Regions from separate parts of the Methylophilus sp. 3sh_L genome, predicted to be linked through region 1. Evidence: predicted binding sites of a transcription regulator. Region 1 holds the regulator's gene; each other region holds the start of a gene.
The links. Region 1 encodes sigma-54, which starts transcription at its own class of promoters, with help from an activator protein. Its sites were predicted from a motif close to TGGCACNNTTCCTGCT; they were not measured.
Positions count from the first base shown of each region.

Region 2: the regulator sigma-54 is predicted to act here: its motif matches at 902-917, upstream of ssuD (FMNH2-dependent alkanesulfonate monooxygenase).
Region 3: the regulator sigma-54 is predicted to act here: its motif matches at 1,183-1,198, upstream of ACIDF8_RS10495 (glycogen/starch/alpha-glucan phosphorylase).
Region 4: the regulator sigma-54 is predicted to act here: its motif matches at 1,443-1,458, upstream of nifV (homocitrate synthase).

Region 1 is NZ_JBKOUF010000007.1:93,253-95,458, forward strand. It holds gene lptB (LPS export ABC transporter ATP-binding protein) at 1-39, shown strand, start outside; gene ACIDF8_RS12665 (RNA polymerase factor sigma-54) at 46-1,590, shown strand; gene tyrS (tyrosine--tRNA ligase) at 1,648-2,206, opposite strand, start outside.
Region 2 is NZ_JBKOUF010000003.1:20,462-22,667, reverse strand. It holds gene ACIDF8_RS07875 (sigma-54 interaction domain-containing protein) at 1-387, opposite strand, end outside; gene ssuD (FMNH2-dependent alkanesulfonate monooxygenase) at 953-2,086, shown strand; gene ACIDF8_RS07865 (acyl-CoA dehydrogenase family protein) at 2,095-2,206, shown strand, end outside.
Region 3 is NZ_JBKOUF010000005.1:10,926-13,131, forward strand. It holds gene ACIDF8_RS10495 (glycogen/starch/alpha-glucan phosphorylase) at 1-1,134, opposite strand, end outside; gene ACIDF8_RS10500 (OmpP1/FadL family transporter) at 1,291-2,206, opposite strand, start outside.
Region 4 is NZ_JBKOUF010000001.1:1,035,305-1,037,510, reverse strand. It holds gene cysE (serine O-acetyltransferase) at 1-271, opposite strand, end outside; gene nifV (homocitrate synthase) at 268-1,410, opposite strand; gene nifK (nitrogenase molybdenum-iron protein subunit beta) at 1,757-2,206, opposite strand, start outside.

The sequences.
Region 1 (2,206 bases):
GTACGTGAAGTCTATCTGGGCAAGAATTTTAGGCTGTAATCCGTCATGAAACAGAACCTGCAATTACGTATTTCGCAAAACCTGGCGCTGACTCCGCAGTTGCAGCAGTCTATCCGTTTGCTGCAACTGTCCACGCTGGAGCTGAACCAGGAGCTGGAAACCATCCTGCAAGAAAACCCTTTGTTAGAAATGTCTGACGGAGAAGACGGCGAGTTTGAAGAGGGTTCAGCGCCAGCGGCCAGCCCCGAGCCAGAGCTGACAGATGCCAGCTCGTTTGACATGGCCACGCAGCATGAAATCACAGCACCCGCGGAAAGCTTGCGCGAAGAGCTGCATGACGACCTTGGCGGGAGCGAGAGCGATCTGCCTAACTTAAGCGAGGAATTCACCCCGCCAGAATTTGAAGATGATTATGAGGAGTTTGGCAGTACCAGCAACTGGGATGAGGCCGGCCGCAATCATCAAGAAGATGAAGACAGCGACTTTTCCCGGCAGGAAACCACCAGCATCAGCTTGCGTGAGCATTTAATAGACCAGATCCAGCTGGCACACTTGTCGCAGCGGGACATGAGCCTGGTCAAGTTATTGCTGGACAGCATTAATGACGATGGCTATCTCGAACAGGATTTACAGGAGATCGTTGAGCACCTGCCTCTTGAACTTGAAGTAGAGCTGCTAGAACTGGAAACCGCGCTCAAGCTGATCCAGAACCTGGACCCCCTGGGCGTTGGTGCACGTGATTTACGTGAATGCCTGCTGTTGCAACTGATGCACTTGCCCGCAGAGACGCCATATCTGCAAACGGCGATTGCAATCGCCAAAGACCATTTGGCGCTGCTAGCCAACAAAGACTTTGTCAAACTGCGAAAAGTGCTGGCTTGTGACGAAGCCGCACTCAAAGCCGCACAACAACTGATCCGCCAACAAAACCCCAGACCCGGCAGCGAGTTTTCCAACTTTAGTCACGATCACTTTATCCAGCACGATGTGGTGGTGAAAAAAATCAAAGGCATCTGGGTCGCCTCCTTAAACGATGGAGTGATTCCCAAGCTACGCATCAACCAGATGTACGCAGACATCCTCAAGCGCAACCGCGAGAGCTCAGGCCAATACTTGCAAAGCCAGATGCAAGAAGCCAAATGGATGATTAAAAACATCCAGCAACGGTTCTCGACCATTCTGCGCGTGTCGCAAGCCATTGTGGACCGCCAGCGCAACTTCTTTGAGCACGGGGAAATTGCCATGCGGCCACTGGTGCTGCGTGAAATCGCCGAAGAGCTCGATTTACATGAAAGCACCGTTTCACGTGTCACCACGCATAAGTACATGCTCACACCGCGGGGCGTCTATGAACTCAAATACTTCTTTGGCAGCTCGGTTGCCACCGATGCAGGCGGTTCATGTTCTGCCACGGCCATCCGCGCATTGATCAAGCAAATGGTGGCTGAAGAAAACCCGAAAAAGCCGTTGTCGGACAATCAGATCACCGACACACTCGCCCAGCAAGGCATCGTCGTTGCCCGCCGGACGATTGCCAAATACCGTGAGTCACTGAATATTCCGCCCGCAAATTTGCGCAAATCGCTTTAAAACAAAAGGCCGCATTCGCGGCCTTTTTGCTTGTCGGGACAAACTTATCAATCCCTATTACCTGATCGTAATCTTGGCAAATTTGCGTTTACCAACCTGCGCAACCACCGTGATCCCTTTTGCCAAGGGTAGATTTTTATCGTCGACCTTGACGCTGTCTAGCTTGACACCGCCCTGCTGTATGGCTCGCATCGCTTCGCTAGTACTTTCGACCAGGCCTGCCTGCTTGAGCAATTGGCTAATGCCTATGCTTTCGCCTTCAATGGTCACTGACACTTCAGGCACCTCGTCTGGGATGCCGCCTTTGGCTCGGGTTTGAAAGTCTTGCAACGCTTTTTCTGCGGCAGCTTGGCCATGAAAACGCGCCACAATTTCCTGTGCAAAGCCGACTTTGATATTGCGGGGATTTTCACCAGCTGCGACTTGTGCTTTCCACTCGGCGATGGTTTCCAGTGTCGCAAAAGACAGCAAATCAATGTACCGCCACATCAGTTCATCTGAAATTGACATAATCTTGGCAAAAATAGTCTCTGGCGCTTCACTGATCCCAATATAGTTACCCAGTGATTTGGACATTTTATTCACGCCATCCAGGCCTTCCAGCAGCGGCATCATC
Region 2 (2,206 bases), on a different contig from region 1:
TAACAGTTTCACCTGGATGCTCAGCGGTAAATCACCAATTTCGTCTAAAAACAGCGTGCCGCCATTGGCTTCTTCAAACCAGCCTGCTTTGGCAGTCACTGCACCGGTAAAGGCGCCTTTTTCATGACCGAACAATTCACTTTCGACCAGCGTTTCTGAGAATGCGCCGCAATTCACGGCGACAAACGGTCTGGATTTACGGTAGCTCAAGGCATGCACATGGCGGGCAATCAGTTCTTTACCCGTGCCGGTCTCGCCGATGATCAAAACATTGGCATCACTGGGGGCAATTTGCTTGATGCGATTGAGCAAGGCAATCGACTTCGGATCTTCAAACACCTGGGCGGTAGCCCGAATCGAAGTCGACATGGCCCGCGAGTTAGGCATGGTTAACAGCCGCTGTTGCTCAAACTGCGTATCGTATTCAGTCTCGTAAAAATCGTTTGCTAGTAAATTTGCCATCGTGAGGCTCTCACTGTTTTTCCACTGGGTTAAGCCTGGATACAGTAATCCAGACAGAAATTTCGTGCCAATAAGTAATGGCGCTATTCATATTCCTTAAAGTTATAAATAAATATTTCATTAGAAATAATGCTTTGATTGTTTGATTGAATTAGCAGAATGCATGCCAATCAGGCCGCAGTCACACTACAGCTGATAGGGCGTTGAGGATGGCAAAAATAAATGTCATCAAATCATAGGGTTAACAAAAAGAGGTTTCCGGTTGTGCATGGGTACCTGAGACATCTGTATGCCTCTGCTTCACAACGGCCTGCTGCAATTGATGCATGGGTGCTGCAAAATCAGCAACCCTGCTGCGCCAGTTGCTGATTTTGCAGCACCCAAAAAAATAATTTTTTTAAGTGATTGAATTAAAAGATTTTTATTTGTGGCATGGACTTTGCACTTTTCAAGCTGTTATTTCTGATGAATGGGTTGTAAAGGGCTGTCGATGCAAATATTCTGGTTTTTACCCACGCATGGCGATCAACGGTATCTTGGCAGTAGCCAGGGCGCCAGACCGGCCACGTTTTCTTATCTGAAGCAGATTGCTCAGGCGGCGGACCGGCTGGGTTATGGCGGTGTGCTGGTGCCATCTGGCCGCTCTTGCGAAGATGCCTGGGTGATTTCTTCGGCGCTGATCAATGAAACCAGCCAGCTTAAGTTTTTAGTTGCCACACGGCCTGGGTTTATTTCACCGGTGGTATCGGCACGCATGGCCTCCACACTGGATCGCATTTCAGGCGGGCGGCTGCTGATTAATGTGGTGGCGGGCGGTGACCCGGCCGAACAGCAAGCCGAGGGCAGCTTTCTCGATCATGATGCACGCTATGCGGAGGCTGAGGAGTTCTTGTCTATCTGGCGCTCGGTACTGAGCGAGCAGCGCGTGGATTTTGAAGGCGAATATTTAAGTGTGAAAGGCGCCAGCTTACCGACCGGTAGCCTGCAGAAACCTTACCCACCGTTGTTTATCGGTGGCGCTTCCGAGGCCGCCATCAAACTCAGCAGCGAGCATATTGATGTGCATTTAACTTGGGGTGAACCACCGACAGCGGTGGCTGAAAAAATCAAGGTGATCCGCGCGGCGGCTGCAGCCAAAGGTCGGCAGATCCGGTTTGGTATCCGCTTGCACGTGATTGTGCGTGAAACCAGCGAGCAAGCCTGGCAAGCGGCAGAGACGCTCATTTCGCAGGTCACCGATGACACGATTGCAGCAGCACAGGCCGCAGTGGCCAACTTTGATTCTGTGGCACAAAAACGCATGACGGCTTTGCATCATGGCCGTCGTGACCAGCTCGAAGTCTCGCCGAATCTGTGGGCCGGTGTCGGCTTGGTGCGTGGTGGCGCGGGGACGGCGCTGGTGGGTAATCCGCAAGAGGTGGCTGACCGCATTAAAGAGTATCAGGCACTCGGCATTGATTACTTTATTTTCTCAGGCTACCCGCATCTGGAGGAGGCTTACCGTGTCGCTGAATTATTGTTCCCGCTTTTGCCGCTACAGCAGCACGCTCCGCAGGAAGTCAGTATCACCACCAACCTCACCGGCCCGTTTGGCGCAGCCCAATCTGTTAAGCATGCTGCGTAGGGGGGGAGATGACTTTGGCTCTGAATTTACGCCAGCCCGCCGCTGAGGCGGAGCACGGCATTGTTTTTCACGGTACCCCGCAACAGCGTGCAGAACAGCTTTGCGACTATCTGGCACTCA
Region 3 (2,206 bases), on a different contig from region 1:
GGTATGGTTGGTGTAGGCAAACATTTTGTTGACCAGCTTCCAGGCACGGTCCCACGGCAAATGGTAGTGATCAACCAGCTGGTGCATCATCTCAGCCACCGCAATCGCCGGGTGAGTATCATTCAGCTGGATGGCGACCTTGTCTGGTAGCGTATTCCAGTCAGCGTTGTAGTTGGTAAAGCGGTGCAAAATATCCTGGGTAGAGGCCGAAACAAAGAAATACTGTTGTTTAAGGCGCAGCACCTTGCCAGACTCAGAGGTGTCGTTTGGATACAGCACTTGTGAAATGGTCTCAGCGCCATGACGGCCTTCAACTGATTTTTCGTAGTTGCCTTCATTAAACGACTTCAAATCAAATTCATGCGTGGCCTTGGCCGACCACAAGCGCAGGTTATTCACGGTTTGCGTGCCATAACCAGGCACAGGCACATCATAAGGCATGGCGACCACCGTTTCATGGTCTACCCAGTGGTGCTCGACACCACGCTCAGTATGCACATGCAACACGCGGCCATAAAACTTCACTTCGCAGGTATGCTCAGGCCGCTGGATCTCCCAGATATTCTGGTAGCGCAACCAGTTATCCGGGTTTTCTTTTTGCTGGCCTTTTTCAATGGTTTGCCTAAACATGCCATAGTCGTAACGGATGCCATAGCCGGTGGCCGGAATATCCATGGTCGCCATTGAGTCGACAAAACAGGCGGCCAAGCGCCCCAAGCCACCATTGCCCAACGCCGCATCGGGTTCCATCTCGGCCACGCCTTCAAGCTTCTGGCCAATCTCCTGCAAGCCCTCGCTTAGATCGGGTGCAATGCCCAAATTCAGTGCGGCATTTGACAGCATCCGGCCAATCAAAAACTCCAGGGATAAGTAATAAACGCGCTTGGTATTGGCATCGCGATAAGCATCGCGGGTATTCACCCAGCGGCTCATCAAGTGGTCGCGCACGGTAAACGCAGCCGTTTGGTACCAATCCCGCGCCGTAGCCCAAGAGTTTGATTTACCAATAGAAAAAGTCAGGTGATTACGCAAAGCCTGGGGGATAGGCAATTGCTCTAACAAAAACTCTTCAACTGGTTGCGCAGTTTCGATGGGTGTCTTGGATTTAGGCGTTTTCTTCACATTGGCAGTCATGCATCTTCCCCTTGAGTTTGATTCATAGAATTGCTTTCAGTTAGCAAAAGCAAAAAGCAAGCCTACAGCAAGAATATGTCAGACATAAAAAAAGCCACAAAATTCATGCTGTTGCTTTTGATTATAGCGCCCGTGCTTTGCGGGCAGAGAAGACTTTTACAATTTCCAGGTATAAGCCACGCCCAGTGCATCCTGATACATGCGCAAGTTCGCGTCCCCACCACCAAAGCCAGCGGGGATCGAATTTTGACCGCGTACTGTATTTTCAAAGGCATGCGTATAAGCAAACGAGACTTCCGACGCAGGACTCAATATCCAAGTCGCGCCAATCGACACATGATCCTTCACCACGCCCGGCGCCAGGATATTAAACAGCGTATCGCCCGCTCTAACCGGCTGGTCCACATGGTTATAGCCTGCACGCAAAATCAACGCTGGGCTATATTGATACAACGCACCGATCTTATACACCTTGGCATCCTGCCAGTTAAACCCGGCGCCATTATCGTTACCCAAGCCATTGCTCAAGTTAGATAAAGAGGCGTTACCCACCGCATCTACCTCACTGTAATTGATGCGCTGAAAATCCGCGGCCAAAGTCAGCGTCGGCGTCACTTTCACCGCCAACCCCACGCCATAGGTGGAAGGGATATCAAAGTCACCGTGCTCAGCAAACAGCCCCTTGTACTTATCGAATCGGCTCATATAAGTTCGACTCTGGTAGGTTGCCCCCAGCGTCACGGCATCCGTAATCTCGCCCAGCCAGCCAATATGCACGCCAGCGCCATAAGAATCATCATGCCCGTTATTCGTCAGGTTGGCCGCTGAACTACTCTGATTGCTAAAGTTTTGCAGGCCTTTGGCCTCAAACCGCTGATAGGCCAAGTTCAAAGACACGCCCAGCGTGTGATGTTCATGCACTTTCCAAGTCACAGTCGGCGCCAAAAACACCTGCGCCAAATCCACACCCGTGCGGCGACCATTACTGTTAAACAGCGGAATCCCCTTTTTGTAGTCGGTATTCATGCCGCCATTACCGTAAACACTGACACCCAGCGTGACATCCTCAGAA
Region 4 (2,206 bases), on a different contig from region 1:
GGTCGATAAAAAAACGGCGGCCGATGCAAGCACCAGGGTGGATATCAATTTGCGTGAACATGCGCGTGGCATAACTCAACCAGCGTGCAGCAAAGCGCCAGCCGCGACGCCACAAGCCATGTGAAATGCGGTGCATCAAGGTGGCATGCAACCCGGGATAGGTCAGCAAAACTTCCAGCCAGTGGCGCGCAGCCGGGTCGCGCTCAAACACACAGGCGAGGTCTTCACGCAGCAAACCAAACAATGACAGTGTGGGTGCGCCTGCATTCATGACATGCTCCCCGGCCTGGATTGGCCTTGCAGATAAAAATGCTTGAGTTCTTCCATGAGCGGACTACGCTTGGTCGTCACGGCAAACTGGCGGATGCGCTGCAACAACCAATCGGTTTCGTCTGACTGCAGAGAGATGCCTAATTGCGCATAGATATGCCGCACACCATGGCTGCCGGAATGCTTGCCCAGCACCAGATGCCGCTCGCGCCCGACTGCGGCCGGATCAAAGCCTTCGTAGGTGGCCGGGTCTTTAAGCAGGCCATCCACATGCATGCCAGACTCATGGGTAAACACTGCCGCGCCAACAATGCTTTTATTGAGCGCCACTGCCCGCCCAGACGCCTGCGCCACCAGCTGCGAAATCTCGGGAAAGGCATGCATCTCCAGGCCAAGATCCAACCCGTGGATACGCCATAAGGCGGTGGCGACTTCTTCGAGCGGCGTATTACCCGCCCGCTCGCCCAGTCCATTCACCGTCGTATTGACATGGCTGGCCCCAGCACGAACCGCCGCCAGTGCATTGGCCGTGGCCAGGCCGAGGTCGTCATGCGCATGCATTTCGATGTCCAGCGTTGTCATCGCACGCAAGGCTGCAATGTGCTCATAGGTGGTAAACGGGTCAAGAATGCCCAGGGTATCGGCATAGCGAAAGCGGCAAGCCCCCGCCGCTTCTGCCACCGCCACCACCTGCTGCAAGAAATGTGGATCTGCACGCGAGGCATCTTCCCCGCCCACCGACACCAGCAAGCCCTCCTTGCGCGCCTGCGATACCACCTGCGCTACCTGCTGCAACACCCACGACCGGTCACGCCGCAACTTGCGCTCGATATGCAAATCAGACACCGGCAACGACAAATTCACATGGCGCACCCCGGTCCGCAAACATGCCAGCAAATCGCCCTCGGTCATGCGCCCCCAGACCATTAGCCTGGTAGGCAACTGCAAGGCTGCAATCGCGCGTATATCGGCAATTTCCGCCTCGCCCATGGCTGGAATGCCCACCTCCAGTTCCGGTACACCCAATTCGGCCAAAGCCAACGCAATCTGCAATTTCTCGGTACGGCTAAACGCTACCCCGGCAGTCTGCTCTCCATCACGTAAGGTGGTATCGTTGATGACTGGCTTGCTTTGTCGCATCGTGACATCTCCGAATGTATTACTATTGAAATAGCACAGGCTGTGCCAAGATAAATTTTTAATTAATAAATATTTAAAAACAATGTGTTATAAATAATTTTTAAAGTGATTTGGCATTGTATGGTTTGCGACAAAAGAATCGGTGATGTCGTGAATGTATGAATGAAAATATGGATTGGAAAAGTAATAAATATGGATTGCCATTTCATCCTGATAAAAAAAGCCTCCCAACCGGGAGGCTTAAACACTCAACAATCGATCATTGTAAAGTGGGGGAAGAGACAGGACTGCATTGCTGCCGGGCCAGGCATCGAACTGCCCTACCCGGTATGCGTTCAATCACAGACTAGCGAATGATATCGAAGCTGTAATCGGTGGTGGCGATGCCGTTAGTGCTGATGTCCATCTGGTCAAAGATCTTGTCCAGGATAGTGACCAGCACATTGAGGGCCCCTTGATAACCCCACACCGGATAGCGGTGTTTGTGGTGGCGATCAAAAATCGGGAAGCCCAGACGGATCAGCGGGATACCGGTGTCGCGGTCCAGGTATTTACCGTAGGTGTTGCCGATCAGGAAATCGACAGGCTCGGTAAATAACAGGGAGCGCATGTGCCACAGGTCTTTCTTCGGATAGACCTTGCAGTTTTTGCCAAACGGGCTGGCATCAAACAGCGCTTGTACCTTGGCAGCCCAGGCATCGTCACCATTGGTGGAGAGTACCGTCGTTGGCTCAGCACCCAGCTCCAGCAGGAAGCCGGTCAAGCCCAACATGAGGTCAGGGTCACCATACAGGGC